One region of the Lysobacter auxotrophicus genome, then DNA from elsewhere that is predicted to be linked to it. Evidence: predicted binding sites of a transcription regulator. Region 1 holds the regulator's gene; the other holds the start of a gene.
The links. The regulator FliA, encoded in region 1, starts transcription of late flagellar genes. The targets are predictions, from matches to a motif close to TAAAGTTTNNCNNNCNNNGGCCGATAA.
Positions count from the first base shown of each region.

Region 2: a site for FliA is predicted at 2,720-2,746, ahead of LA521A_RS14900 (HDOD domain-containing protein). Genes of this name have one in related genera too.

Region 1 covers NZ_AP027041.1:3,422,450-3,437,926, forward strand. Annotated here, with positions in the region: gene LA521A_RS15560 (AAA family ATPase) at 1-1,298, shown strand, start outside; gene LA521A_RS15565 (MinD/ParA family protein) at 1,282-2,184, shown strand; gene LA521A_RS15570 (RNA polymerase sigma factor FliA) at 2,181-2,951, shown strand; gene cheY (chemotaxis response regulator CheY) at 3,143-3,535, shown strand; gene LA521A_RS15580 (protein phosphatase CheZ) at 3,532-4,161, shown strand; gene LA521A_RS15585 (chemotaxis protein CheA) at 4,339-6,114, shown strand; gene LA521A_RS15590 (flagellar motor protein) at 6,352-7,092, shown strand; gene motD (flagellar motor protein MotD) at 7,112-8,227, shown strand; gene LA521A_RS15600 (ParA family protein) at 8,227-9,006, shown strand; gene LA521A_RS15605 (chemotaxis protein CheW) at 9,116-10,243, shown strand; gene LA521A_RS15610 (STAS domain-containing protein) at 10,667-10,951, shown strand; gene LA521A_RS15615 (response regulator) at 10,997-11,362, shown strand; gene LA521A_RS15620 (chemotaxis protein CheA) at 11,416-13,419, shown strand; gene LA521A_RS15625 (chemotaxis protein CheW) at 13,569-14,051, shown strand; gene LA521A_RS15630 (methyl-accepting chemotaxis protein) at 14,298-15,477, shown strand, end outside.
Region 2 covers NZ_AP027041.1:3,268,650-3,284,126, forward strand. Annotated here, with positions in the region: gene LA521A_RS14890 (NHL repeat-containing protein) at 1-529, shown strand, start outside; gene LA521A_RS14895 (M23 family metallopeptidase) at 534-1,463, shown strand; gene LA521A_RS14900 (HDOD domain-containing protein) at 1,597-2,679, opposite strand; gene LA521A_RS14905 (peptide chain release factor 3) at 2,966-4,570, shown strand; gene LA521A_RS14910 (DUF1294 domain-containing protein) at 4,581-4,865, shown strand; gene LA521A_RS14915 (aspartyl/asparaginyl beta-hydroxylase domain-containing protein) at 4,909-5,535, opposite strand; gene LA521A_RS14920 (sulfotransferase family 2 domain-containing protein) at 5,538-6,161, opposite strand; gene trhA (PAQR family membrane homeostasis protein TrhA) at 6,295-7,032, shown strand; gene LA521A_RS14930 (AsmA family protein) at 7,175-9,142, shown strand; gene LA521A_RS14935 (CBS domain-containing protein) at 9,213-9,641, opposite strand; gene LA521A_RS14940 (glycosyltransferase family 2 protein) at 9,752-10,765, opposite strand; gene mtgA (monofunctional biosynthetic peptidoglycan transglycosylase) at 10,801-11,547, opposite strand; gene hslO (Hsp33 family molecular chaperone HslO) at 11,649-12,569, shown strand; gene LA521A_RS14955 (XOO1806 family protein) at 12,711-13,535, shown strand; gene LA521A_RS14960 (TonB-dependent receptor domain-containing protein) at 13,848-15,477, shown strand, end outside.

The DNA of each region.
Region 1 (15,477 bases):
CTCTATCGGCGAACGGCGCGGAAGGTGAAGCGCCGGTTGTCGGGGCGGCGATGGTGGTCGCGTCGGAGTACCGAAGTCTTGCGGATCTGTGGACGGAAGAAGCCCCGGTTGCTGCTCCGATCGAAGAGATTGCAGTCGAGGATCTCGCTGCCGCCGAGGGTTCTCCCTCTTTCCTCGATCTGGGACGCAACCACTTCGTTGCCCCTCACCCCAACCCCTCTCCCGCGGGGAGAGGGGCTCAAGGCGCCGCGACGTCCAACGCCGTCGCAAACGCCAGCGACAACGCGTCTGGCGCCAACATGGCGCCGAGCACCACCCACCTCCACGCCGTCCCCGAAAACCGCGATCCGGCCTTCATCGCCATGCGCGACGAACTGGCGACGATGCGTGCGCTGATCGAGCGCGAGCTCGGCCAGCTCACCGTCGAACGCCTGCGCGGCTCGCCGGCGCGTGCCGCCGCGTTCGACATGCTGGTCGGTTACGGCTGCGACGAAAATCTGGCGCAGACGATCGCCGGCCGCATCGACGCCCGACTCGACCCGGCCCAGGTCCGCGAGCCGATGCTGGAAGAACTGGCGCGTGCGATTTCCGTCGCCCGCCACGAGCCCATCGACGACGGCGGCGTGATCGCGCTGGTCGGGCCGACCGGCGCCGGCAAGACGACCACCGCCGCCAAGCTCGCCGCGCGTTTCGCCCAGCGCCACCGCGCGCGGGACGTCGCCCTGGTCACCACCGACACTGAGCGCCCCGGCGCGACCGAACAGCTGCACATCCTCGGCCGCCGCCTCGGCGTGACCGTGTGCGAGGCCGCCGGTCCGGAGGCGCTGAACGACGCGCTCGACCAGCTCGCCGACTACCCGCTGGTGCTGGTCGATACCGCCGGCCATGGCCTGCGCGACCGCGCCCTGCTCGGCCAGATCCTCTGGCTGCGCGCCGCCAAGCGCGTGCGCAGCCTGCTCGTGCTGCCGGCCAACACCAACGCCCACGACCTGGGCGAAGTGGTCCGCCGCTACCGCCCGGCCTCGCCGGAAGGCGTGGTGCTGACCAAGCTGGACGAGACCGGCCGCCTGGGTTCGCCCCTGTCGGTGCTGGTCCAGCAGGGCCTGAGCCTGGCCTACACGACCGACGGGCAGGCCGTCCCGACCGACATCGCCGCCGCCGACGCAACCCGTCTGGTTTCGACCCTCGAGAAAGTGCGACGTGCTGCCGATAACCCCCTCGGGTCTCTCGAACTTTCGCAACTCAAGCCCCGCCCCGTGACCCTCCCCACCGAGGACCGACATGCATTCGCCAGCTGATCTCAACGCCACTCCCGCCGCCACCGGAAGCGCGCGCGCGCCCGTCCGGGTGATCGCGGTCGCCAGCGGCAAGGGCGGCGTCGGCAAGACCTCGGTGTCGGTGAACCTCGCCATGGCGCTGGTCCACGCCGGCCAGCGCACGCTGCTGCTGGACACCGACCTGGGCCTGGCCAACGTCGACGTGATGCTCGGCCTGTCGCCGCAGTTCACGCTCGCCGACGTCTTCGCCGGCCGCTGCGAACTGCAGGACACGCTGCTGGAAGGCCCGCGCGGCCTGTGGGTCGTCCCGGCCGCGTCGGGCAAGCGCCACATGACCGAACTGCTCCCGCAGCAGCACATCGGCCTGGTGCACGCGTTCTGCCAGCTGGACCTGCCGCTGGACGCGATGGTGGTGGACAACGCCGCCGGCATCTCCGACAGCGTGCTGACCTTCTGCCAGGCCGCGCAGGACGTGATCGTGGTGGTGTGCGACGAACCGGCCTCGGTCACCGACGCCTACGCGCTGATCAAGGTGCTCAGCCGCGAGCGCGGCGTCACCCGCGTGCAGGTGCTGGCCAACCAGGTCAACAACGCGATCGAGGGCAAGCAGCTGTTCGAGAAGCTCGAACGCGTCAGCGCGCGCTTCCTCGACGTCACCCTGCATTACCTCGGCGCGGTGCCGCGCGACGAATGGCTGCGCCGCGCGATCCAGCGCCAGGAAGCCGTCGTCGAAGCCTTCCCGGGCTGCCCGTCGGCGCTGGCCTTCCGCGACATCGCACGTCGCGCCGGCAGCTGGCAGTCGCCGCTCGGCCCGCGCGGCGGCGTGGAGTTCTTCATGGAACGCCTCGTCGCCCACGGCGCGAACGCCGCCAGCACCAACGACCCGTTGAGGAGCGCCGTCGCATGAACGCCGCCGCCCAGCAGTACAAGGCGACCCAGCGCGCGGCCGACCACGGCAACGCGACGGAGATCGTCGAGAAACACGGCGAACTGGTGCGCCGCATCGCGCACCACCTCGCCGCACGCCTTCCCGCGAGCGTCGAGATCGACGACCTCATCCAGGCCGGCATGCTCGGCCTGATCGACGCGGCGCGGAATTTCCAGGCCGACCAGGGCGCCGCGTTCGAGACGTATGCGTCCATCCGCATCCGCGGCGCGATGATCGACGAAATCCGCCGTGGCGACTGGGTGCCGCGCTCGGTGCATCGGCGTTATCGCGACGTGGTCGCGGCGACGCGCGAGGTCGAACAGCGCACCGGTCGTGCCGCGACCGCGCAGGAAGTCGCCGTCGCCCTGCAGGTACCGCTCGACGAATACCACCGCATGCTCGAGGACGCCGCGCGCGGCCAGCTGATCAGCCTGGAAGCGCACGTCGACGAACACGACGGCGAGCCGCACCTGGCGCACCACGCCGGCGCGACGCCCGCGCGCGAGTTCGAGCAGGTCGCCTTCAAGCAAGCGCTCGGCGCGGCCATCGGCAACCTCCCCGAGCGCGAACAGCTGGTGCTGTCGCTGTACTACGAGCAGGAACTGAACCTGCGCGAGATCGGCGCGGTGCTCAACGTCTCCGAATCGCGCGTCTGCCAGATCCACGGCCAGGCGATGCTGCGACTGCGCTCGCGTCTGGGCGAATGGCGCGGCTCGCAGAACGATGATGACGACGATGGTTATTGACCGCTTTTGATTCTGCTCCTCCCCCTGCTCGCAGGGGGAGGTTGGGAGGGGGTACGCGGCGCGAAGCGCCGGGCACAGAGCACTACGCCGGATGTAACCGCGCTGTGCACTTCCCCCCTCCCCAACCCTCCCCTGCACGCAGGGGAGGGAGTTCACCGCCCGACCACCCTTTCGCACCAGAGCAAGCCCACATGGACAAGAACATCCGCATCCTCATCGTCGACGACTTCTCGACCATGCGCCGCATCGTCAAGAACCTGCTCAACGACCTGGGCTTCTTCAACACCGCCGAGGCCGACGATGGCGTGACCGCGCTGGCCGAGCTGAAGAAGGCGCCGTACGACCTGGTGGTCACCGACTGGAACATGCCGGGCATGCCGGGCATCGACCTGCTCAAGGCGATCCGCGCCGACGCATCGCTGTCGAAGATCCCGGTGCTGATGGTCACCGCCGAGGCCAAGCGCGAGCAGATCATCGAAGCCGCGCAGGCCGGCGTGAACGGCTACGTCATCAAGCCGTTCACCGCCGCGACGCTGGAAGACAAGCTCAACAAGGTGTTCGAGCGCCTGGGAGCGGCTGCGTGATCGACTCGCCCTCCTGCGAGAAGGCGCTCGGCGAGGACCGGCAGGCCGTCATCGGACGCCTGCATGCCGCGTTGTGGGCGCTGGAACACGACGACCTCGCCGGCTGGCGCAGCAACGTCGACGCACTGATCCAGTGGCGCAGCCAGCCGCTGGTGCAGGGCCTGGCGAAGCTCGCGCGCGAACTCGACACCGCGCTGGGCAACGGCGCCGCGTCGCCGAACGCCTCGCTGCCGGAAGCCTGCGCGCGCCTGGAACACGTGGTGCACGTGAGCGAGGACGCGAGCCATCGCACGCTCGACCTGATCCAGGAATGCGGCGTGCTGCTGGGCACGCTACCGGATGCCTCCACCGAGGAACAGGCCGCGACCATCGCCGCGATCCGCTCGCGCATGTCGGAAATGACCGCGGCGCAGGGTTATCAGGATCTGACGGGCCAGATCATCCGCCGCGTCGTCGAACTCGTCCGCGCGGTGCATGCGGGCCTGGGCGAGATGACCGACGGCGAAGCGACGCCGATCCACCTGAACCACAACAACCGCGGCTTCGGCCCGTCGGTCGCGGGCGTCGATCCCACGCCGGCGACGCAGGACGACGCGAACGAGTTGTTGTCGTCGCTGGGGCTTTGAGGTGACGTCCGACCTCCACGGCAGTTGTAGCCCGGGTAAGGCCATGGGCCGCACCCGGGGCAACGTCTCCGGAGCCGCGAATCCCGGGTGCGCTTCGCTTACCCGGGCTACAAGAGCAGGCGTCACGCCGAAGGTCGGAAGCCCGCTTTCGCGGGAACGAATTGAAGTGAGAGTTCCATGAGCGCCATCGCCAACGACATCGCCGCCGACTTCCTCATCGAAGCGCGCGAGATCCTCGACCAGCTCGGCGAGCAGATGGTCGCGCTGGAGCACGCGCCGACCGATCGCGACGCGCTCAACGCCGTGTTCCGCGGCTTCCACACCATCAAGGGCGGCGCGGGCTTCCTCGACTTCGGCCCGATGGTGGAGATCTGCCACGCGGTCGAAGACCGCCTGAACGTCGCGCGCGACGGCACGGTGCCGATGGACGCCGACGCGTTCGACGGCGCGCAGCAATCGCTGGATCTGCTTGTCGACATGCTCGCCGCCGTGTCCAACGGCGAGGAACCCGAACACGCACCGCCGGCGCTGCTGAAGTCGCTGCGCGATGGCACCGGCGCGTTCGTCACGCACGTCGCGACGATTTCGCCGAAGCCGGCCGCAAAACCTGCGCCGGCGCATGCCGAAGTCGACCTGGAAGCCGAATTCGAGGCGATGCTGGACCAGATGCACGGCGCCGGCGGCGTGCCGGGCGCGGTGCCGATGCCGGCCGCCGCGCCCTCGCCCGCACGCCAGCCCAAGGCGCCCGCCGCGAACGCGCACGCCAAGGCCGAAGACCCGACGGTGCGCGTCGACGTGCGACGCCTGGACGCGATGGTCGACCTCGTCGGCGAACTCGTGCTCGCGCGCAACCGCCTCAAGACCATCCGCCCGCGCCTTCGCGATGAAGACCTCGACCGCGCGGTGACCGCGCTCGATGTCGCCACCTCGCGCCTGCAGTCGGCGGTGATGATGGTGCGCATGCAGCCGGTCGGCCGCGTGTTCGCGCGTTTCCCCAAGCTCGCGCGCGACGTCGCGCGGCAGGTGAAGAAGTCGGTCGAGCTGGAAATCATCGGCGCGGAAACCGAACTGGATCGCAACCTCGTGGAAGCGCTGGCCGATCCGCTCGTGCACCTGGTGCGCAACGCGATCGACCATGGCATCGAATCGCCCGACGCGCGCCGCGCCGCCGGCAAGCCCGAACAGGGCACGGTGCGCCTGTCCGCGCAGCAGGAAGGCGACCACGTCTCCATCGAGGTCAGCGACGACGGCGCCGGCATCGACCCGGAAAAGATCCGCCGCAGCGCGATCAAGAAGGGGCTGATCGATTCCGACGCGGCCGCGCGCCTGACCTCGGACGAATGCCTCAACCTGATTTTCCTCGCGGGGTTTTCCACGCGCAGCGAGGTCAGCGACCTGTCCGGGCGCGGCGTCGGCATGGACGTGGTGCAGTCGAAGATCCGCGAACTCTCCGGCCAGGTGCAGATCCATTCGGAAGTCGGCCGCGGTTCGCGCTTCGCGATCCGCGTGCCGCTGACGCTGGCGATCCTGCCGACGCTGCTGATCGAGCTGGAGGACGACGTCTACGCGCTGCCGCTGGTGCGCGTGGTCGAAGTGCTGGCGCACGAACGCATCGAACCGCTGTGGGTGGACGGCCAGCGCATGCTCGACCTGCGCGACCAGCCGCTGCCGCTGATCGACCTGCGCACCTGGCTCGGCCTGCCGCCCGAACCGCGCACCACCACGACCTGCGTGGTGCTGCAGTCCGGCGACGCGCGCTTCTGCCTGACGGTGGATCGCGTGCGCGGCCGCGAGGAAGTGGTGATCAAGGCCCTGCCCCGCACGCTGCGCGGCCTGGCCGGTTACGCCGGCGCCAGCCTGGTCGGCGACGGCCGCATGGCGCTGATCCTGGATGTCGACGCACTGCTCAGGACCGGGCTGCGCGGCTCAAGTAGTGGCGCGAAGGACCGTTAAGACGGACGAAGGATCGCGATCGCTTCTCCTTCTTCCGCAAGCGGGACGTTGGTTATCCCTTCTCCCGCAAGCGGGGGGTTGGTTATCCCTTCTCCCGCGAGCGGGGGGTTGGACATCCCTTCTCCCGCAAGCGGGAGAAGGTGCCCCGAAGGGGCGGATGAGGGTGCGCCCTCACCCCGGCCCTCTCCCGCACGCGGGAGAGGGGGAACACCGAAACGAACGGACGACTTCCCAACGATGGACAGACTCAGCGTAATCGGCATCGTACTCGCGCTCGTCGCGCTGGTCGGCGGCAGCATCCTCAAGGGTGCGGGCCTGTCCGGCCTGTGGTCGCCGGCCGCGTTCGTCATCGTGATCCTCGGCACCATCGCCGCGATCCTGGTGCAGACGCCGATGGCGACGTTCAAGCGTGCGCTGGCGATCGTGCGCTGGGTGTTCCGCCCGCCCATGCAGGACCGCCCGGCGATGATCGCGCGCCTGGTCGAATGGTCCACCGTCGCGCGCCGCCAGGGTTTGCTCGGCCTGGAGGCCGAAGTGAACGCGCAGGACGATGCGTTCGTGCGCAAGGGCCTGCAGATGGTCGTGGACGGCGTGGAGCCGGAGAACATCCGCGCGATGCTGGAGATCGAACTGCACGGCCAGTCGCAGCGCGACCTCGCCGCGGCGAAGGTGTTCGAAGGCGCCGGCATCTACTCGCCGACGCTGGGCATCATCGGCGCGGTGCTCGGCCTGATGGCGGTGATGAAGAACCTCGCCGACCCGAGCAAGCTCGGCCACGGCATCGCGGCCGCATTCACCGCGACGATCTACGGCATTGGCCTTGCGAACCTGGTGCTGCTGCCGATGGCGGCCAAGCTGAAGGGCCTGGTCAACCAGCAGGCCGACGAGCGCGAGATGATCATCGAAGGCCTGATCGGCATCGCCCAGGGCGAGAACCCGCGCAACATCGAAGCGCGGCTCAACGGCTTCGTGGTCTGACGGAGCCGGAACGACAGCCATGGCCGGGCGCCGCCGCCACCAGCACGAAGAACACGCGAACCACGAAGCCTGGGCGATCCCCTATGGCGACCTGATCACGCTGCTGCTCGCCTTCTTCGTGGTGATGTACGCGATTTCCTCGATCAACGAAGGCAAGTACCGCGTGCTGGCCGATGCGTTGTCCTCCGCGTTCGGCGGCCCGCCGCGCACGGTGTCGCCGATCCAGCTGGGCATGCACCAGCTGCGCGGTTCGGCGTTCGATCGCCCCTCCCTGGTGACGCCGGGCTCCAAGTCGGGACCGTCGTCCTCCACGCCCATCGCCTCGCCGCGCATGAAGCAGGTGCTGGACATGCCGACCTTCGGCGCGAACGGCAGCGGCAGTGGCAGTGGAATGGATGCCGCACGCGAGATGTCCGAGCGCGAGACCGCCCAGGGCGCGCAACTGCATTCGATCGGCCGCCGCATCCAGGAAGCGCTGTCGGAACTGGTGAAGCAGAAGCTGGTCACCGTGCGCCGCAGCTACAACTTCCTGGAAGTCGAGATCCAGAGCGACATCCTCTTCGCCAGCGGCGTGGCCGTGCCGAACCCGCAGGCGGTCGACACCGTGCGCCGCATCGCCACCGTGCTGGCCGACGAGCCCAACGCGCTGCGCGTGGAGGGCTACACCGACAACATGCCGATCGCCACCGCGCAGTTCCCTTCGAACTGGGAGTTGTCGACCGCGCGCGCGGCGAGCATCGTGCACGTGATGTCGCAGGCCGGCATTTCGCCGAGCCGTCTTGCGGTGGTCGGCTACGGCCAGTACCAGCCGATCGCCGACAACGCCACGCCCGAAGGCCGCAACGCGAACCGCCGCGTGCTGCTGGTGATCCTCGCCAGCCCGCAGGGGCCGGACGCGATCGAGGAGCGCGGTCCGGCGAGCATCGCGCTGGACGACTCCGCCGACGAGGCACGCGCTGCCGATACCGACGCTGTGGATGCCGACCTCTACCCCGCCGTGAAGGCGCCCGGCGCCGCCGCGGCCGCTGCGCGCGCGCATGGCGCGGGCAACGAAGGCATCGCCTCCGACACCGCACGCGCCGCCGCCGCGGCACGAAGCACTTCCACCTCCACCACCCAACCGGGAGCGGGCTGATGCGCGCCTGGGCTATTGCCAACCAGAAGGGCGGCGTCGGCAAGACGACGACGTCGCTGTGTCTTGCACGCGGGCTTGCCACCGCGGGAAACCGCGTGCTGCTGCTCGACCTCGATCCGCACGCGTCGCTGACGCGCGCCTTCGAGATCCCCGCCGATCCGCCGCCGCCCGGCACCCACGACCTGTTCGCCAACAACGGCGTCGGGCTGCTGGAACTGGCGCGCTACACGCAGATCCCGGACCTGCAGGTCGTCGCCGCGCAACCCGCTCTGGCGACGCTGGAACGTCGCGGCGCGACGCAGCCGGGCCTCGGGCTCGCGCTCGGTCGCGCGCTGCACACCGTGCGCGAGGTCTACGACTACGTGCTGATGGACTGCCCGCCCACGCTCGGCCTGCTGATGGTCAACGCGCTGGCGGCGGCCGACCGGTTGATCGTGCCGACGCAGACCGATCCGCTCGCGCTGCACGGGCTGGCCGACATGCTGCGCACGGCGGAGATGGTCGAGCGCTCGCGCCGTCGTCCACTGCCGCGCCACGTGCTGCCGACGCTGTTCGACCGGCGCACGCGCACGGGCGTTGCGAGCCTGTACGAGCTGCAGGACCGCTACGGCGAACGCGTCTGGCCGCACGCCGTGCCGATGGACACGCGCCTTCGCGACGCCGCCGCGCTGGTGAAGTCCGACCCGCCGGACGGCCGCGGCGTCGACATGTACCGACGTGCGCTGAAGTGGCTGCTGGAGCAGGAAGCCGCCAGCGAGTCGCACAAGGAAGCGGCGTGAGTTTTGCAGGGTCCCTTCGTCACCGGCGCGAAGACGCCGGCGACGCGCGATCTGTTCCACCGCATCAAGACACTGGATTCCCGCCTTCGCGGGAATGACGGAAGTAGACATGAACCACCCCGCCCTCGACGCCTACCTGGACGAACTGCTCGACCTCACGGTCGATGCGGTGGCGCCCGCGCCTGTCGCGGCGAATGCGCCGGTCATGGCCGTCGCGGACGAGACCGCCGTCGCGGCACCGATCGACGCCACTGCTTTGCCCGAGACCATCGAGTCGCCGGACGTCGAGGTTCCGGCGCCCGGCGATGTTCCGTCGCCGGCGATCGAAATGTCGTCGCCCGTCGACGCGGGGCTGCTCGCCGAACTCGACGCCGATCCGTTGTTCGCCGCGCAGGCGCCTGCCGCCGCCGTTGAACCTCCGGCCGCGGACCCGATCGCGTCGATCGATCCCGGCCTGCTCGCGGAGCTGGCGTCCGATCCGCTGTTCGCCGGGCAGTTCGCTGCACCGGCGGACCTCGCGCCCGCGACACCGCAGATCGATCCGGGCCTGCTCGCGGAGCTGGATTCGGATCCGTTGTTCGCTGCGGCCATGGCGGCGCCTGCCGCGCCTGCACTGCAGATCGACCCGGGCCTGCTCGCCGAACTGGATTCGGACCCGTTGTTCGCCGCGGCGATGGCGGCTCCGGCTGCGCCTGTCGCACCGAAGCCCGCGCCGACGCCGGCGCCGGCACACCGACCCGCGCCGCGCGCCCCGATGCCGCACCCCGATGCGCGCAGCGGCCTGCGTCCGGTCGAACTCACGCCGCCGGCGTTGCCGCCGTCGGTCACCACGACGCATCGCTGGCTGCGCGTCGCCGTCGGCGAGGACAGTTACGCCGTCGAACTGCTGCGCGTGCAGGAAGTCGGCCGCACCGTGCCGATCGTCGCCATGCGCGGCGCCGCGCCGTCGGTGCTGGGCGCGATGAACCTGCGCGGCCGCATCGTGCCCGTGTTCGACCTGGGCCTGTGGCTGGGCACCGGTCGCGTCGTTCCGGACGAGCGCGCGCGCATCGTCGTGGTGGAACGCGACAACGAACTGATCGGCGCGCTGGTCAGCGCGGTCGACGACGTGGTGACGCTCGGCCCCGACCGCATCGAACCGCCGCTGATGGCCGCGCCGTCGCGGGCGATCGTGGGCGTGGCGCGCGTGGTGGCGAAGCCTACCGTTCTGCTGGATGCGAATGCGTTGTTTGGGTGAGGCAGGCCGCTTACGCGGCACTGCCGCGTGGCCTGCCGAACGACCGGCCACGGAGGGCCGGGCCGGGCGTTCCGAAGCGAGAGCGTCGCGCCATGGATGGCTTCGATAACCGCAACGAAGGCGCGCGCACTTGTAGCCCGGGTAAGGCCGAAGGCCGCACCCGGGGGAACGATCGTCCCGGAACATCCGCCCGTCAGCCATGCAACGCGCTGCGGCGCGCTCATCGTCGCAGGGCTGGATTGCACGACGGCGCGGTGCGCTCCGCTTACGCGGACTACAAGCGCTGCGCGGCGTCGCAACCCCTCCCCAACCCTCCCCTGCGCGCAGGGGAGGGAGCAGAAACCGGCTTCGGCTACTGCACTCAAGTCCCCGCCGCCCCCGCCGTTATCCCATTCGAATGACCACGGCGAACCACACACAGCCATGAACGCACTGCCTCTTCCCTCCGACCTCGGCATCGAACACGTCGCCGACCTGCAGGCCACGCTGCGCCCGCACCTGGAGGACGCCGAACCGCTGTCGCTCACCGGCGATGCCGTCGAGCGCGTGCACACGGCCGGGCTGCAGATGCTGCATGCCTTCGTGCGCGAACGCGCCGCGCTGGGACTGGCGACCGTCGTGACGGGCGCCTCGCCCGTGCTCGCCGACGCCGCGCGCCAGCTCGCGCTCGCCAAGAGCCTCGGCGTCGATGCGCCGACCGCCGCCTGACCGAACCCCACCTTTCCTTTCCACTTCAAACAGAAGCCGGCCACGATGTCCAAGAACCTGCTGATCGTCGACGACTCCACCTCCATGCGGCAGATGGTCGCCTTCGCCCTGACCGGCGGCGGCTTCAACGTGCGCGAAGCCGAGGACGGCCAGGCCGCGCTCGACGTCGCCAAGACCCAGCGTTTCGACGCGGTGGTGACCGACGTGAACATGCCGCGCATGGACGGCATCGAACTGATCCGCCAGCTGCGCCAGCTGCCGGATTACCGCTTCACCCCGCTGCTGATGCTCACCACCGAATCCGGTGGCGACAAGAAGGCCGAAGGCAAGGCCGCCGGCGCGACCGGCTGGCTGGTCAAGCCGTTCGATCCGGAACAGCTGCTCGCGACCGTCCGCAAGGTCCTGGGCTGATCCGTTCCGCCTGACCCTTCGCACTTCCGCCCGATACGAACCGAGCCGTCACGATGGACATCACCCGCTTCCACGCCGCCTTCTTCGAGGAAAGCCGCGAAAACCTCGATGCCATGGAGGCGGGCCTGCTCGCGATGGAGTCCGGTTCGGCCGACGGCGAAACCATCAACGTCGTCTTCCGCGCCGCGCATTCGATCAAGGGCGGCGCGGCGACGTTCGGCTTCACCGCCATCAGCGAGCTGACCCACCAGCTGGAAACGCTGCTGGACGAAGCGCGCAGCGGACGCCGCCAGCTCGACGCCGACGCGATCGGCGCGCTGCTGGTCGCCGGCGATGCGCTGCGCGGCCTGCTCGCCGCCGCCGAACACGGCGATCCGATCGATGCCGTCGCCCTCAAGCGCGCGCACGACGGCCTGGCGAAGATGATGGGGCGCGACGTCGCGACCGCCGCGAAGACCGAAGCGAAGGCGCCGGAAATCGCCGAATGGCGCATCGGCTTCAAGCCCGCGCCGTCGCTGTTCCTGTCGGGCAACGACCCGCTGCGCATCCTGCGCGAGCTGGCCGGCCACGGCGAACTGGGCGTCACCGCGCTCGACAACGCGCTGCCGAAGTTTTCCGAACTCGATCCGTACGAGGCGTACCTCGCGTGGGACCTCATGCTGCCCGGCAGCGTGCCGCGCAGCGCGATCGACGACGCGTTCGCGTGGGTCGAGGACCAGTGCGAGCTGGCGATCGAAGGCATTCCGGCGACCTCCGCCGTCGCGCCGCCGCCCTCGCCGCTGCCGGAAGCGGGCGACAACGTCGTCGCGCTCGATACGCGCGGCAACGCCGACGCGCGCAAGTCCAACGCAGCCGACGCCGGCGACACCTCGATCCGCGTCGCCGTCAACAAGGTCGACGCGCTGATCAACCTGGTGGGCGAACTGGTCATCACCCAGGCGATGCTGCGCCAGCGTTCCACGCAGCTGGACCCGGTCGCCAACGAACTGCTGCTGTCGGGGCTGGAACAGCTCGACCGCAACACCCGCGACCTGCAGGAAGCGGTGATGGGCGTGCGCATGCTGCCGGTGGAATTCGCCTTCAGCCGCTTCCCGCGCATGGTGCGCGACCTCGCCGCGCGCCTGGACAAGAAGGTGCGCCTGCGCACCAGCGGTGAAGCGACCGAACTGGACAAGGGCGTGATCGAGAAAATCGTCGATCCGCTCGTGCACCTGGTGCGCAACTCGATCGACCACGGTTTGGAATCGCCGGCCGACCGCCGCGCCGCGGGCAAGGACGAGACGGGCACGATCAGCCTCAACGCGCAGCACCAGGGCGGCCACATCGTCATCGAGATCACCGACGACGGCCGCGGCCTAGATCGCGACCGCATCCTGCGCAAGGCCGCCGAACGCGGCCTGCCGATCGGCGAGAACCCGACCGACGCGCAGGTGTGGGACCTGGTGTTCCACCCCGGTTTCTCCACCGCCGAACAGCTCACCGACCTGTCCGGTCGCGGCGTCGGCATGGACGTGGTGAAGAAGAACATCGCCGCGCTCGGCGGCCAGGTCGAGATCCGTTCGAAGAAGGGCACCGGCACCACCGTGTCGATCCGCCTGCCGCTGACGCTGGCGATCCTGGACGGCATGACCGTCGCGGTCGGCGGCGAGGTCTTCATCCTCCCGCTGAACTCGGTGATCGAATCGCTGCAGCCGGCGGCCGGGGACGTGCGCACCATCGCCGGCGAGGCGCGCGTGCTGCGCGTTCGCGAGGACTACCTGCCGCTGATCGACCTCGCCGCGCAGTACGGCCTCAACGCGGGTGCCAGCGCCAACGCGCATTCCGGCGCCAATCCTGGCAACGGAATTGCAGTGGTGGTCGAAGCCGACGGCCAGCGCCTGTCGCTGGAAGTGGACGAACTGCTCGGCCAGCAGCAGGTGGTGGTGAAGAACCTGGAAGCCAATTACCGCCGCGTGCAGGGCATTTCCGGCGCCACGATCCTGGGCGACGGCCGCGTCGCGCTGATCGTCGACGTCGGCGGCCTGGTGCAGGCGCAGCGGATGCCGCAGGCGGCCTGACAGATACAGCCCCTCCCCCTGCTTGCAGGGGAGGTTGGGAGGGGGTGCGAGGCGCCGAGTGTGATCGCAACGGACCTCACCCCTCCCCAACCCTCCCCTGCCTTCGCAGGGGAGGGAGCAGAAACCGAACATCGACCGAGACACCCGACATGAACGACATCACCGCCACCATCGAATCGGCCGACGAGTACCTCACCTTCGCCCTGGGCGAGGAGGAGTACGGCGTCGAGATCCTGAAAGTCCAGGAAATCCGCGGCTACGACACCGTCACCCGCCTGCCCGACGCGCCCGACTACATCAAGGGCGTGATCAACCTGCGCGGCACCATCGTGCCGGTCATCGACATGCGCCTGAAGTTCCGCCTGGCCAAGGCCGAATACAACGCGCTGACGGTGATGATCGTGCTCAACGTCGCCGACCGCGTCGTGGGCATGGTGGTGGACAGCGTGTCCGACGTGGTGCGCCTGGAATCCGAGCAGATCCGCCCGGTGCCGGAAATCGGCGCGACGATCGACCGCCAGTTCATCACCGGCATCGGCACGCACGGCGAACGCATGCTGATCCTGCTGGAAATCGAAAAGCTGATGACAAGCGCCGAGATGGGCCTGGTCTCGCACGCGAACGCCGCCTGATCGGGCGACCACTCTCCCGCTTGCGGGAGAGTGGCCAGCCACCGCTCCACGCTCCACGTACAACAAAAACAACGCCAGACAGCACGCCAGGCGGAGCGCATCCGCCAAGCCAGCCGCGTTGTAGTCGCACCCAAGGTCCGCCGTCCCCCACGGGCGATCTTCCGTGAGTCCACAAATCAGCGCAGTAAGGGACGCCGTGCACGAGGTGCGGCGTCTTCGATTTGACGACACCCGAGGACCACATCGATGAATTCTGTAAGGACGCAGACGCGCGCAAACGGACGTGATCGTGCGCAGCGCCCCGCACCTGCCGCGCCGTTCTGGCGCCGCCTGACCGCCCTGTTCGCACACGCTCCCGCCGCCGATGCGGCCGCACAGTCGCGCATCGCCGACATGGTCGGCCGCATCGACGCCATCGACCGCGTGCAGGCGGTGATCGAATTCGACCTCGACGGCACGATCCTCCACGCGAACGAGAACTTCCTGCGCACGCTGGGATACCGCCTGGACGAGGTCCAGGGCCGCCACCATTCGATGTTCGTCGAACCCGCGCAGGCGCGCAGCGACGAGTACCGTGCGTTCTGGGCGAAGCTCGCGCGCGGCGAATTCGACGCCGGGCAATACCGGCGCCTGGGCAAGGACGGCCGCGAAGTCTGGATCCAGGCCTCGTACAACCCCGTCTTCGACAGCGCCGGCCGTGCGCGCAAGGTGGTGAAGTTCGCCACCGACATCACCGCGCAGAAAATGCAGGCGGCCGACTTCGCCGGGCAGATGGCGGCCATCAGCAAGTCGCAGGCGGTGATCGAGTTCGACCTCGCCGGGCGCGTGCTGTCGGCCAACGAGAACTTCTTCGCGACTACCGGCTACGCGCGCGAGGAAGTCATCGGCCGGCACCATTCGATGTTCACCGGCGAGGCGTACCGCAACAGCCCGCAGTACCGCGAATTCTGGGCGAAGCTGTCGCGCGGCGAGTACGACGCCGGCGTGTACCACCGCTTCGGCAAGGGCGGGCGCGAGATCTGGATCCAGGCCTCGTACAACCCGATCTTCGACATGAACGGCACGTTGTTCAAGGTCGTCAAGTACGCCACCGACATCACCGCGCAGGTGCGCGACACGCAAGCGCTGCAGCGCGCCGTCGAGCAGACGCAGGCCGTGGTGACCGCCGCGCAGGACGGGGACCTCACCGGCCGAATCGAGACCGGCGACAAGAGCGGTTCGGTCGCGCAACTGTGCGAGGGCATCAACGCGCTGGTCGATGCGATGGCCGGCATCATCGGGCAGATCAAGGTCGCCGCCGACACCATCGGCCTGGGCGCGCGCGAGATCGCCGCGGGCAACACCGACCTGTCGGAGCGCACCGAATCGCAGGCGGCGTCGCTTGAAGAAACCGCCTCGTCGATGGACGAGATCACCAGCACCGTGC
Region 2 (15,477 bases), 150 kb from region 1:
CTACCGCGTGCAGTTCGATCAGGCCGGACGGCTGCGCGCCTCGTATGCCGGTTCGTTCGGCGACACGTCGCCCGACGCCGCGCTGCGCATGGTGGAATCCATCGCGGGCGATCCGGGCAACGACCGCCTGCTGATCGCCGACGAAGACCGTCGCCACGAATCCACGCTGCGCGAGTACAGCTTCAGCGGTAAATACACCGGACGCAGCCTGCCGCAGGACAGCTTCGGCGCCGAAGCCGAAGGTGTCGCGCTGTGGAGTTGCACCGACGGCAGCGGTTATTGGATCGCCGTCGACCAGCTCGCGCCGCTGACGATCTTCCATCTGTTCGATCGCGCCACGCTCGAGCCGCGCGGCAGTTTCGAAGGCGAAACCACCGCGCACACCGACGGCGTCGCGCTGCATGCGGCGTCCACGCTGGCGTTCCCGAACGGCGCACTGTTCGCGGTGCACGACGACAAGTCGGTGTCGGCCTTCGACCTGGCCGAAGTCGCGCGCGTATTGCATCTCTCGCCCGACTGCGCGCAGTGACGCGATGAAGCGCGCGCCCCGCCACGTCGTGTGGATCCTCGGCGGCCTCGCGCTGCTGACGGCGTTCGGCGCGGGCGCGGCGAAGATCTACCGCTGGACCGACCGCAGCGGCATCACCCACTACGGCGACCACGTGCCGGACACCGCGCCTTCGCAGATGAGGGATTCGCTGAAGGTCATCCCGGTGGAAGGCGAACCCAGCGCGATCGCGCGGCTGCGCATCGAGAACGACGGCGACCGCTTCCTCGCCTTCGCCGACAACCGCTTGTCCGGCCCGGTGCAGGTGCAGCTGGATTTCAGTCGCAGCGACAACGTGATCGGCAATCCCGTACTGCCCGCGCGCGCGACCATCGCGCCGGGGAGCAGCGCGCTGGTGGCGGTGCTCAGCTCGGCCGACCCGGATCGCGGCTTCGATTTCGAACTGCAGATGGACAGCCTGCCGGGCGATCCGTCGGCGCGACCGCGCGACGTGGAGTACCTGTTGCCGCTGCAGCAGGCGCAGTTCCGCATCGACCAGGGTTACGGCGGGCATTTCAGCCATCGCGACGAACAGAACCGCTACGCGGTGGACTTCGCCGCCGACATCGGCACGCCGGTGCTCGCCGCGCGCGATGGCGTGGTGATGCAGGTGGAGTCGGACTTCGACAAGGCCGGGCTCAACCTGGAGCGTTACGGCGGCCGCGCGAACTTCGTGCGCATCCTGCACGAGGACGGCACGATGACGCTGTACGCGCACCTGAAGTCCGAAGGCGCGCTGGTGCGCGTGGGCCAGCGCGTGCGCGCCGGGCAGCAGATCGGCCTGTCGGGCAACACCGGCTTCACCACCGGCCCGCACCTGCACTTCGCCGTGCAGGTCAATCGCGGGATGAAGCTGGAGTCGATCCCGTTCCGCATGACCGGGCCGCAGGGGCCGTTGCGGATTGCGGGCAATTAGCGGCGCCCGACGAAGCTGGCGTCTTCAACGGTGGATGTGCTTCAGTTCGCGAGCGTCATTCCATCTTTCGAACGCCGCGTGAGAAGGGCGCGCCACCGACGCGCCCTTCTGCAACATCAGGCAGAACGACCGCTTACGCCGCCTGCGCCGCCGACGGCTCCACCAGATCGCGCCATTGCGGCAAGCGATCCAGGACGTTGACGCTGCGCAGGTAACCTTCGTCGACCGGTGCGCCGGCCACGAGCGATGCGGCGACGTGCACGGCGCCGGCGACCCAGAAGCCGCTGGCCTTCAGGCGGCCGGGGCGGTGCTGGAAGGCGACGCCTTCGACGATCGGCATCGGCAGGCCCCACAGGCCCAGCAGGTACGCGCCGGCTTCGGCGTAGTGCGGGCCGGTCGACCCTTCCGACCCGTCGGACACGCCCGGCAGCAGCTTGCCGACTTCCGCCAGCAGGCCCGCGGTCGCGGCGAGTTCGGCGCTCGGGCCGGCGAGCAGGCGACGCGCCAGGCGCGAGGTACGCAGCGCGCGGTCCTGGATCGCCTCGCGCTCCTTCCCGGCCAGCTGCGTCGGGCCGAAGGCCTCGCTCGCCAGCACCAGGCGCAGCAGCTGCTGGTGGCCCAGCCGCGTGACCGCGGCGCGGATGTCGGTGATCTCGCGACCGCCGGAGAAGTACGCCGAGTTACACAGGCGCAGCACCTTGGCGACGATCGCCGGGTCCTGCGACAGCATCTGCGCGATGGCGGCGTTGCTCGCGTCGGGATCGCGCAGCAGGCGCGAGAGTTCCAGGTACAGGCGCGGCGGCGGCGGCAGCGAGCCGACGCGACCGACAGCCTGCTTCAGCTCCTCGCTGCCCAGCACGTTGCGCAGCTCGGCGACGCTGTCCACGGCCTCGATCAGCTCGCCCGCGTCGAGCGGTCGCGAGAGCAGGCGGTGGGCGCAATCCAGGCCCTGCATGCTCGCGCTGTCCTCGCCCTGGTCCAGCAGCAGGATGCGCACCGCCTGCGGGTACAGCGCGGAGACTTGGCTCAGCAGGATCGGCCCGGGCACGGCGCCCAGGCGCAGGCCGCAGATGAATACATCGACAGGTTCGCCCAGCGACAGCGCGGCGTCGGGCTCGGCGAGCCATTGCACATCCCAGCCGAGGTCGAAATAGCTCAGCGACTCCTCGAACTCGCCGGCGCGGCCGGCGTCCTCACCCACGATCACGATGCGCACTGCAACCCCCGGAATTACGGAATGCGAATATCCATGACGGGTAGCGGCGCGGAAAGGCCGGGCTTTAGGAACTGCTGAACGGGGAAGTTCTGAACTGGGAGGTAGCTCACATTTCCCACCCGCTCCTCCGACGGGGCGCCAGAATCGGCAAATTCCGGGTGCGCCCGAGCCGTCCGGCCCCGCGCGACCGCCTCCGGCGGCCTCCGGGCGCCCCACGCGTATAATTCCCGCCTTTCCCGCCTATCGAACCGCGGACCGCCGTCCGGCCCGTCCGCGCCCGCCAGTCATGTCCGACGTTTCCCTCGAAGCCGCCCGCCGCCGCACGTTCGCGATCATCTCGCACCCCGACGCCGGCAAGACCACGCTCACCGAAAAGCTGCTGCTGTTCGGCGGTGCGATCCAGATGGCCGGCTCGGTCAAGGGCCGCAAGGCCGCGCGCCACGCGACGTCCGACTGGATGGCGCTGGAGAAGGAGCGCGGCATCTCGGTGACCAGCTCGGTGATGCAGTTCCCCTACGAGGACCGCATCGTCAACCTGCTCGACACCCCCGGCCACGCGGATTTCGGCGAGGACACCTACCGCGTGCTCACCGCGGTGGACTCGGCGCTGATGGTCATCGACGTCGCCAAGGGCGTCGAGGAACGCACGATCAAGCTGATGGAGGTGTGCCGCCTGCGCGACACGCCGATCATGACCTTCATCAACAAGCTCGACCGCGAGGGCAAGAACCCGATCGAGCTGCTGGACGAAGTGGAAAGCGTGCTGAAGATCCAGTGCGCGCCGATCACCTGGCCCATCGGCATGGGCCAGCGCCTGAAGGGCGTGGTGCACCTGGTCACCGGCGAGGTGCACCTGTACGAACAGGGCCGCAACTTCACCCGCCAGGATTCGACGATCTTCGCGTCCATCGACGATCCGGCGCTGGAAGAACGCATCGGCACGCAGATGCTGCAGGAGCTGCGCGACGAACTCGAACTCGTCGAGGGCGCCTCGCATCCGTTCGACGTGGCGAAGTACCTTGCCGGCGAGCAGACGCCGGTGTTCTTCGGTTCGGCCGTGAACAACTTCGGCGTGCAGCTGCTGCTGGATTTCTTCGTCGAACACGCGCCCTCGCCCAAGCCGCGCGCCACGACCTCGCGCGAAGTCGCGGCGTACGAGCCCAAGCTCAGCGGGTTCGTCTTCAAGATCCAGGCGAACATGGACCCGCAGCATCGCGACCGCGTGGCGTTCATGCGCGTGTGCTCGGGCAAGTTCACCGCCGGCATGAAGGCCTTCCACGTGCGCAGCGGCAAGGAAGTGAAGCTCGCCAACGCGCTGACCTTCATGGCGAGCGATCGCGAGATCGCCGAAAGCGCGTGGCCGGGCGACGTCATCGGCATCCACAACCACGGCACGATCTCCATCGGCGACACCTTCACCGAAGGCGAATCGCTGAGCTTCACCGGCATTCCGAACTTCGCGCCGGAATTGTTCCGCCGTGCGCGCCTGCGCGATCCGCTCAAGCTCAAGCAGCTGCAGAAGGGCCTGGCGCAGCTGTCGGAAGAAGGCGCCACGCAGTTCTTCCGCCCGCTGATGAGCAACGACCTGATCCTCGGCGCGGTCGGCGTGCTGCAGTTCGACGTCGTCGCGTACCGGCTGAAGGACGAGTACGGCGTGGACGCGAGCTTCGAGCAGGTGGGCGTCGCCACGGCGCGCTGGATCCGCTGCGACAACGAGAAGAAGCTCGAGGAGTTCCGCGACAGGAACGCGATGAACCTCGCGCTCGACGCGGCCGGCCAGCTGGTTTACCTGGCGCCAACGCGCGTGAACCTGCAGCTCGCGCAGGAGCGCGCGCCGGACGTGACCTTCCTCGCCACGCGCGAACACGCGCACGCGGCGGCGTTCGACTGAGGGACGCCGCGTGGACGACAGCACACTGATGCCGGTACTGCTGGTCGCGTGGCTGGCGCTCAATGCTGTCACGGTGCTGGTGTACGGCTACGACAAGGCGATCGCCGGCGGCACGCGCCGCCGCGTGCCCGAACGCGTGCTGCTGGCGCTCGCACTGCTCGGCGGCTCGCCGGGCGCGTTGCTGTCGATGGGGCTGTTCCGGCACAAGACGGCGAAGGCGTCGTTTCGACGTGCGATGATGCTGATCGTCGTCGGGCAGTTGGCGTTGTTGGGGATCGTGTACTTCCAGCGGTAGCGATTCGCCAGGCAATAGCAAGCGTTTGTAGCGCTACAAGCGTCTACTTCCGCGCCGGCAACTTCCCCACCCACGCCGGCACCGGCTGGTCGGCGTCGAAATACTCGAAGATCAGGTGAATGCGGTCGGTGTCGCCGTTGTTCTCCACGGCGTGCACGGCCATGTTGCTCACCTCGACGGCCTCGCCTTCCACGAAGTGGTAACCGACGCCGTCGATGAAGAACACGACGCGCTCGTTGGTCAGCAACGGCACGTGGATCTTGTGCGGCCATTTCGCCGCCGGGTTCGCGTCGCGATGCGGCTTGATCACGCCGCCGGGCGCCATGCGCGCCAGCATCACGCGCGGGAACTCCGCGTTCGCGTAACCATACGGCGCGACGGCCTGCGCGAGCACCGGTTCGAGCAGTTCGCGCCATGACGCCCACAGCGGACGTTCGTAATGCCTCCGCCAGTCCTGGAAGTCGCTGACGAAGCGGAACACGATGTGCCGCGTGCGGTCGAGCGCTTCGAAGCGGTTGGGCTTGTCCGCGTTCTCCGCGTCCCACGTCGCGTCCGGAATCGCCAGCACCGCCTCGCGTAGCCGGGCGATATCGACATGACCGAGGCGACGCACGGAGGTCGTCTTGCGCGGGTTGGGCTGGATGTCGGCAGGCGAGAAAACGGTGGCCATGATCAGAATCCGTAGCCGAACAGTTCGAGGTCGCGCTTGTACAACGTGCCGACGTCGTCGATCAGCGCGTCGTCGTAGTAATCGCGATAGCTGCCGCGCCGCGAGCTGTTGACTTGCCCGAGCGTGGCGCCGGGCAGCTTCAGGCGTTCGCAGATGAGATCGTACGAGCCCTGCATGTCTTCCACGCGACCGACGTGGTCGGCCAGCAGCGTGCCGTCTTCGTCGGTGACGAACGTGTGCTGCGGCTGGAACAGCACGTGCTGCTTCGCGCGCGGATCATCGAGGATGTAGCGCATCACCTGCTTGGGGTTCTTCAGGAACGCACCGTCGGCACGCGTCATGAAGGCGCAGTACGAGATGAACCGGTCGAAGGGGTTCCGCACGAAGGCGAACTTGAAGTACGAGCCGAACGCCTCGTCGCCGAGGAACGGACGGATCTGCTGCAGCGAGATGTGCCCGTGCTTAATGGCGGCGAGTTCCTCGAACGGGAAGCGCTTGTTGACGAACAGGCCGACCTGTTCGAGGTCGTCCTCGCTCAGGTGCTCGCGCAGCGCCTGGCGCACCGAATGCGTGCCGGTCTTGGGAATGGCGGCGAAAACGAAGCGGTGCTGGTGCGAGATGATCATCGGGTCCGGCGCGGTGGGCGATGGCGGCATCATAGGGGCTGCGCGCGATCCTGCGGCGGGCGTCACAGCCCGGGGGGATCGGCTTGATCCGTGTCAGAGCATTTGCTCCAGCCTGCGCTAGGATGCTCCCACCATGCCCCCCGCACGCTCCGTCCACGACGGCCACAAGGCCATTGCGCCTCCTGCGCGGACTCCCGCGAAGGAGCGGCCCCATTCGGACGAACCCCACTCGGTCCGCGAGGAGTTCGTCAACGCACTGACCCACGGCCTGGGCGCGACCGCCGCGCTCGCCGGCGGCGCGGTGCTGATCACGCTCGCCGCGCTGTTCGGCGACGGCTGGCAACTGGGCAGCGCCATCGTCTTCGGCATCTGCCTGCTGGCGCTGTACCTGGCCTCCACGCTGTACCACGCGATCCAGCATCCGGTGGCGAAGGCCCGACTGAAGGTCGTCGACCACTGCGCGATCTACCTGCTGATCGCCGGCACCTATACGCCCTTCACGCTGATCGGCCTGCGCGGGCCGTGGGGCTGGGGCCTGTTCGCGGCGATCTGGACGCTGGCCTTCGCGGGCGTGGTGTTCAAGCTGTTCTTCACCGGCCGCTTCAAGCTGCTGTCCACCGGCATCTACATCGCGATGGGCTGGCTGGTGCTGGTCGCGATCAAGCCGCTGATCGGTGCGCTGGACGGCTGGACGATCGGCTGGCTGTTCGGCGGCGGGCTCTTCTATACGCTCGGCACGGTGTTCTATCACCGGCCCTCGCTGCCGTATTCGCACGCGATCTGGCACCTGTTCGTCGTGGCGGGCAGCGTCTGCCATTACGTCGCCGTGATGGCGCAGGTCGTCACGCCCGGAAGCCTGCTTCCGACCTGAACTGCGCACAACGCATTCACTTTCGCTTGACCGCGCGCCACCGAAGGTGGGGCCGGATTCTTGCGGATGCGTGTGGTGAACCGAGTGCGTTGCCCGTTCATTCCCGACACTGTCGTGCGCCGCGGCGCGCGCGGGTGACGGCATGCGCGGGCGCGGCTCGACAACGACGGGACACGAGGGCGACGCCCACGGCCGCGCGTGGCCGCATCGCCATCCGGTGATGACGGCGCTGGCGATCGTCGCCGTGCTGGTCGCCATCCTCCTCGCGATCTGGGACTGGAACTGGTTCAAGGGACCGGTCGAACGCCAGGTCAAGGCGCGCACCGGGCGCGAATTCCGCATCGGCGGCAACCTCGACGTCGATCTGGGCTGGACGCCGGTCGTCTCGGCCGAAAAGGTCAGTTTCGGTAACGCCGAGTGGTCGCGCGCACCGCAGATGGCGACCGCCGACCGCGCGGAGATCGGCATCGCCCTGTGGCCACTGCTGCGCCGGCAGGTGCTGCTGCCGCTGATCCGTCTGGACAACCCTCGCCTGCTGTTGGAAACCAATCCCAAGGGCGGCGACGGCAACTGGGTGTTCGGCGAAAAGGGCGGCGAGACGAACGTGCAGTTCCGCCGCGTCGACATCCAGCGCGGCTTTGTGCAGTTCCTGGATGCGCCGAGGAAAACCGACATCCGCGTGGGCGTGAGCAGCCAGAAGGCGGCAGCTCGCGATGCCTCGGCGCCGGTGTCCGTCGTCGGCGGCGGACTGTGGGAGAACAACAAATTCGTGCTGCAGGGATCGGCGGCCTCGCCGCTGCTGCTGCGCGATCGCGACGCGCCGTACCGCATCAACGTGCGCGCCTCGGCCGGCGCGACGCACGCCCACGCGCGCGGCACGCTGCTCGATCCGCTGCGTCTGCGCGGCTTCGACCTGCAGATGAAGCTGTCCGGCCGCGACCTCGGCGACCTGTACCCGCTGCTCGGCCTCGCGATCCCGCACACGCCGCCGTATTCGCTCGACGGCCGCTTCAGCCGCGAGGGCGAGGTGTGGCATTACCGCAAGTTCGACGGCCGCATCGGCGACAGCGACATGCACGGCGATGCGAGCGTCGACACGAGCGGCAAGCGCCCGTACCTGCGCGCCGATTTGACGTCCCGGCGCCTGGATTTCGACGACCTCGCCGGCTTCGTCGGCGGGACGCCGCAGACCGGCGGCGGCGAGACGGCCAACGCCGAGCAGAACGCCGACGCCGCCAAACAGGACGCCAGCGCGCGCGTGCTGCCGCAGACGCCCTACAACCTGACCAAGCTGCGTGCGATGGACGCCGACGTGCGCCTGCGTGCGATGCGCATCAACGCGCCGAGCCTGCCGCTGGACGACATGGACGCGCACCTGCTGCTGGAAGGCGGCCTGGTCAAGCTGGATCCGCTGAATTTCGGCGTGGCCGAGGGCGAGATCCGTTCGCGCATCCGCATGGACGCGCGCACCGACACCATCCGCACGCGCGCCGATGCGAACCTCGCCGGGCTCAACCTCGGGAAGCTGCTGCCGAAGGTGGAGCTGACGCAGAACGCGATCGGCAAGATCAGCGGCCAGGTAGGCATCGAAGGCACCGGCAATTCCATCGCCGCGATGCTCGGCAGCAGCGACGGCAACATCGCCGTCGGCATGGGCCAAGGCCGCATCAGCAACCTGCTGATGGAAATGGCGGGCATCGATCTGGCGGAGATCATCAAGTTCAAGCTGGGCGGCGACAAGCAGATCCCGGTGCGCTGCGCGTTCGCCGACTTCGGCGTCGAGAACGGCCTGATGACCACGCGTTCGCTCGCGTTTGACACGACCGACACGATTCTGGTCGGCTCCGGCACGGTGAGCCTGCGCGACGAGAAGCTCGACCTGACGATCCGCCCGCGCCCGAAGGATCGCAGCCTGCTCGCCTTCCGTACGCCGCTGCGCGTGTCCGGTACGTTCAAGAAGCCGGGCGTTCGCCCGGATCTGGCGGCAGTGGGCCTGCGCGGCGCGATCGCACTGACGCTGGGAACGATCACGCCGCCGGCGGCGTTGCTCGCAACGCTGGAACTGGGTCCGGGTGAGGACTCGGGGTGCGGCGGCAAGTACGCGAAGTGATCCGGCGACGTGATCCGGAACGAGCGATGAGCAATGAGAAACGAGCGAGCTGCTCGTTCCCCGTCCTTCGCTAGCTGGCGATATACCGCTGCAGCTGATCCAGCTCCAGCTGCTGGTCCTCGATGACCGCCTTCACCAGGTCGCCGATCGACACGACGCCGAGCACCTGCCCGTTGTGCACGACCGGCAGATGGCGGATGCGCCGGTCGGTGACGATCTGCATGCAGCGATCGGTCGTGTCGTCCAGGCCGATGCTGATGACCTCTGCGGTCATGATGGTGCGCACCGGCGTGTCGGCGGAAGACCGACCCTGCAGCACGATCTTTCTCGCGTAGTCGCGTTCCGACAGGATGCCGACGAGCCGCCCGCCGTCGAGCACCAGCACCGCGCCGATGCGTTTTTCGGCCATGAGCCGTATCGCGTCGATGACGGGCGCGTCGGGTCCGATCGCGAACACTTCCGGCGCTTTGGCTTCGAGCAGTTGCCGCACGGTGCGCATGGCCATCTCCTTCGCCAGGGGGCTCGCGGCCGAGCATACTCCAGCGCGTCGTCAACGCACGCGAAGGCGCGGGACGCGTGACGAGTCGATGATTCGCGGCGCTCGCCGGCTCAGTCCACCGCCGAACCGCGAAGCCGCTGCACGCGATCGCCTTCGCCCAGCCTCTGCGCCGGAAGCACCGTGCGCGCCGGCTGCCAGCTGTCCACCAGGTATAGGGGACGCTGCTTGGCCTCGTCGTACAGGCGGCCGAGGTATTCGCCGATCACGCCCAGCGCGATCAGCTGCACGCCGCCGAGGAACAGGATCACCGACATCATCGTCGGCCAGCCGGCGACCGGATCGCCCCACAGCAGCGCCTTGACGATGATCGCCACGCCGTAGAGGAACGCGACCAGCGCCGACAGCAACCCCAGGTACGTCGCCAGCCGCAGCGGCGCGGTGGAGAAACTGGTGATGCCTTCCAGCGCGAGGTTCCAAAGCCGCCACAGGTTGAACTTGCTGCGCCCGGCCACGCGCGGTTCGCGGTGGTAGGCAATGGCGACGCGGTTGAAGCCGACCCAGCCGAACAGCCCCTTCATGAAGCGGTGCCGTTCGCGCAACTGCTGCAATGCGTGTAGCGCGCGCTCGGAGAGGAGTCGGAAATCGCCGGTGTCGGCAGGGATCGGCGTCTTCGACAGCGCGCCGATCACGCGATAGAACGTGTGCGCGGTGGCGCGCTTGAGCCAGCCTTCGCCCTCGCGTCCCATGCGCGTGCCGTGCACGTCGTCGAACCCCTCGCGCCACTTGGCGACGAACTGCGGGATCAGCTCCGGCGGGTCCTGCCCGTCGGCGTCGAGGATCAGCGCGGCGCCCTCCTCCACGCGGTCCAGGCCGGCGGTCAGCGCGAGTTCCTTGCCGAAATTGCGCGACAGGCGAAGCAGCGCGATGCGGCGGTCGGCCGCGGCAAGCTGCTGCATCACCGCCCACGTCGCGTCCTGGCTGCCGTCGTCGACGTAGAGCACCTGGCCGTCGACGCCGTCGCGCGCAAGCGCATCGAGCACCGCGGCGATGCGCGGCTGCAGCGCCGGCAGGCTGTCGGCCTCGTTGTAGGCGGCGATGACGACGGTCAGGCGGTCGTGGTTCATGGCCCGATGGTAGCCCGAGGGCCGGTCGCCCGCGCTCATTCCAGGCGCTGCAGGTAGTCCTTTCCGCCGATGTAGCGCATCTGGCGCTGGATCGCCTGCGCACGCCGCTGCACGTACGGGCCAGGCCTGGCGATGCTGTAGCGGCGCGGGCTCGGAAGCACCGCGGCCATGCGCGCGGCCTCGGCGGGCGACAGGCGGGCGGCATCCTTGTCGAAGTACGTGCGCGCCGCGGCCTGCGCGCCGTACACGCCATCGCCGAACTCGGCGACGTTGACGTACACCTCGACGATGCGGTGCTTGGGCCACATCGCCTCGATCAGCACGGTGTACCAGGCCTCGATGCCCTTGCGCACCCAGCTGCGTCCGCTCCACAGGAACAGGTTCTTCGCCGTCTGCTGGCTGATGGTGCTGCCGCCGCGCACCTTGCGGCCGCGCTCGTTGTTCTTGCGTGCGCGCTCGATGGCCTTGAGGTCGAAGCCGTAGTGCTCGGCGAAGGTCTGGTCTTCCGACGCGATCACGGCCAGCGGCACGTACGGCGAGATCTCGTCCAGGTCGCGCCAGTCGTGCGCGATGCGGAACGAGAAATCGCCATCGCCCCAGGCTTCGAGCTGGCGCGAGAACATGAAGGCGCTGAAGGGCGGATCGACGAAGCGCAGCGTGGCGACCTGGACCACGCTCAGCAGCAGCGCCGCGAACGGCAGCGCGATGATCCAGCGCAGCCAGCGGCGACGGCGCGGTGCCTGCGTCGGAGCCGGGACGGGCGTGGATGCGGCGGCGTTCAACTCTTGCACGAGCGGTGCTCCATCCCCATGGTGGTTCCCAAGCCTCTTCACACGACCGCGCGCATTATTCCAATGACGCGCGCCAACCGCACGAGTCCCGCATGACCCAGACCGATACCGCGCCCGTTGGCGACCGCGACCAGTTGACCCGCTTCCTCATCGAGACCGCCGGCGTACGCGGCGTACGCGTGCATCTGGCCGACACCTGGACGCAGATCCGCGAGCGCGCCGAGTATCCGCAGGCCGCGGCCGAGCTGCTGGGCGAATCGCTCGCCGCCGCGGCTGCCTTTACCGGCCACGCGAAGGTCGATGGCCGGCTGTCGGTCCAGCTGCGCGGGCACGGCGCGCTGCGCACGCTGTTCGCCGAATGCACCGCCGCCGGCACGCTGCGCGGCATCGCGCAGATCGACGAGGACGCCGGCACCGTGTCGCGCGACCTGCGCGAACTGGGCGAAGGCGCGCTGCTGGCCATTACCATCGAGAACCCGTCGCTCGACGGCCGCGAGCCCATGCGTTACCAGGGCCTGGTCGGCCTGGAATCGGATTCGCTGGCGGGCGCGTTCGAGGATTACTTCCGCCAGTCCGAGCAGTTGCCGACGAGGCTGCTGCTTGCCGCCGACGAACGGCAGGCCGCGGCATTGCTGTTGCAGAAGCTGCCCGGGGATCATGGGGACGACGACGGATGGTCGCGCGTGGGTGCCCTGTTCGACACGCTCACCACACGCGAACTGCTGGAATGGTCGGCAGAGGACCTGCTGACCCGCCTGTTCCACGAGGACGGGGTGCAGGTGCTGGGGCGCAAGCCGCTTGCCTTCGCCTGTTCCTGTTCGCGGGAGCGGGTGGAGTCGATGCTGGTCTCCCTCGGCCAGGCCGAAGCGGAGGCCGCAGTCGAGGCGGCCGGTGGCGCCGCCCTGATCCGTTGCGAGTTTTGCGGACAGAGTTACCGTTTCGACGGAGAGGAAATCGCTAGCTTGTTTGCCGTGGCGACGACGGAAATGGCCGCTCCCGATAGGGTGCAGTGACCGTCCGGAACGCCCCGGGGAATTGTTAAATAAACATAAACGGTCTATAGTCGCGGTCCTCAGGAGAGGGGAACTCCGCCCGGTTTGTCCGGTCGTAACCAAGACATGAACACGCGCCTGCTTCGACTGCCGTTGACCCTGATGCTCGCCATTGGCGTGGCGTCGGGCGTGCACGCGCAGTCCAGGCCGACCGCTGCGGAAACGACCTATCTCCCGGTCTGGAACCAGAGCAGCGGCAAGCTCGAATACCTCCTCCAGCTCGAACCCACCGGCGCGCCGGTCGCGGGCGCCCGCTGGCGCGTGGGCAGCAACACGCTCGATGCCGCCTTCGGGCTGGAAGCGGGCGACACGCTCGGCCTGGTCTGTGATCGCAAGACCGGCCTGGCCGGCGCCATCGGCAACCTCGCCAACCACTGCGCGCTCGCCTCGCTCGACGATGACGACGACCGCTCGGGCGCCCGCCAGGGCACGCTCGGCGCGAGCCTGAGCCGCGCCGGCGGCAAGCTCGGTCTGGCACTGGGAACCGGTCGCGACACCCTGCCCGCCTGGTTGAGCCCGAACGCGAAGTTCAGCAAGGTCGACCAGAACACGCTCACCGTGTACGGCCAGAAGAACATCGGCCGCGAGGCCACGGTGTCCATCGGCGGCACGTGGGCGCGCGCCAAGCTCATTCCCGCCGGCGAGATGCCGGCACTCGCCGATCGCTGGAATACCCGCAGCGTCAGCGTGGGCGCCGGCATGGGCAATTTCAGCGCGAACATCGTCGGCCGCGTGGTCGACACGCCCGGCGAGCCCGGGCAGTGGGAAGGCCTCGGCGTCGGCCTGACCTGGCGCACGCCGTGGAGCGGACAGCTCACCGTCGGCGCCGAAAACGTCGTGACGCGCGGCAAGAATCCGTTCGCGCCGGACAACAGCGACAAGGACGAGGGCACCGTGCCTTACGTCCGGTACGAGCAGGATCTCTGACGATCCACCTTTGACCTTGCAGTAGCCGCGCGACCCGGTTCGAGCTGCCTGCTACAACGTCCAGACTTCCCGACCGGCCGCGTCCACTACGCGGCCGTTCGTCGTTTCAGATCCCTCGATTCGACCGTTCCCCTGCCCGTACGGCTGGATACCGGCCGGTATGGACTTCACATGTTCGAAACTGTGCGTTAACGACACTTTCACTTCTCGCCCAAGCTGGTTAGGATCGGGTTGCCTTGCCGATTTTGGCGCCCTCATTGACGCCACCGGCCAGGTCCCATGGGATCCATCGACTCACGCTTGGAGAGAGAGATGAACTTGAAGACCACCCCGCTCCGCGACGCGATTGTGTATTCGCTCGCGGTCGGCACCACCGCGATCGCCGGTACCGGCATTGCGGTTGCGCAGGAAACCCAGCAGCAGACCACCACGCTCGATCGCATCGAAGTCACCGGCTCGCGCATCCGCCAGGTCGACATCGAGACCGAAGCGCCGGTGCTCACCATCACCCGCGCAGACATCGAACAGCAGGGCTTCCAGTCGGTCGCCGACATCCTGCAGAACATTTCCGCCGTCGGCGCCCCGGCCATCAGCCGCGCCTCCCCGCTGACCGCAGGCGAGAACGTCGGCGGCCAGTTCATCAGCATGCGCAACATGGGTACGCAGCGCACGCTGATCCTGGTCAACGGCAAGCGCCTGGGCATCAGCACCAGCGGTAACCAGGACGTGTCGCTCATCCCGACCGTCGCGGTCGAGCGCGTCGAAGTGCTGAAGGACGGCGCCTCGTCGATCTACGGCTCCGACGCAATCGCCGGCGTGGTGAACATCATCACCCGTTCGAACTTCGAAGGCGCCACCGTCGACGCGTACTACGGCCAGTACAGCGAAGGCGACGGCGAGACCACGCGCGCTTCGGGCATCCTCGGCTTCACCGGCGACCGCGGTTCGATCACCACCGCCGTGGAATACCGCAAGGAAGAAGAAGTCTTCGCGCGCGATCGCCCCTACTCGGCCTACCCGCAGAGCGACCGTCACCCGACGCGCAACTGGACCACGGTGAGCCAGTGGGGCGTGATCAACCTGCCGGCCGGCCTCGGCGGCAACCGCGTGCTCAACGAGGGCGCCGACTGGCGCAACATCGCCAACTACCACGCGCTCAACACCAACACCGGCACCACCGCCGCCGATCCGAACGGCTCGACGGTCGACAAGACCAACACCAACCAGCAGACGCACCTGCGCACGCCGCTGGAAAGCCGCTCGCTGTTCGTCAACGGTCTGTTCGATATCACCGACGACGTGCGCTTCCGTGGCGACGTGCTGTACACCGAGCGCGAAGCCGTGCGCCAGGTGGCCGGTTATCCGTTCCAGAGTGCGTCGGCCGGCCCGATCCCGGGCGGCTTCACGATGTCGCGCGACAGTTACTACAACCCGGTCGGCATCGACCAGGGCTACGCGACGCCGCAGGACGTGAACTTCTGGCGCCGCACGTGGGAAGTGCCGCGCGTCGACATGCCGAGCTCCACCACGTGGCGCTTCTCCGCCGCGGTGGAAGGCAGCTTCGGCGTCGCCGACCGCATCTTCGACTGGGACGTCAACTACCTCTACAACAACAACAAGGTCCATCAGGAAAACTACGGCAACCTCAACATCGACCGCACGCGTCAGTCGGTGGGTGCCTCGTTCCTGGATACCGATGGCGTCGTCAAGTGCGGTGCGCCGGGCGCGGTGATCATCGGCTGCGTGCCGTGGAACCCGTTCATCCCGTACGGTCGCGTGGGCGATGGCGGCCTGACCGGCAACCAGGCGCTGCAGGACTGGCTGTTCCAGCGTCTGAATTCCTCGGGTGAAACCGAAACGACGGTGTACTCGGCCAACATCAGCGGTTCGGTCGCCACGCTGCCGGGCGGCGACCTGGGCTTTGCCGTCGGTTACGAAAACC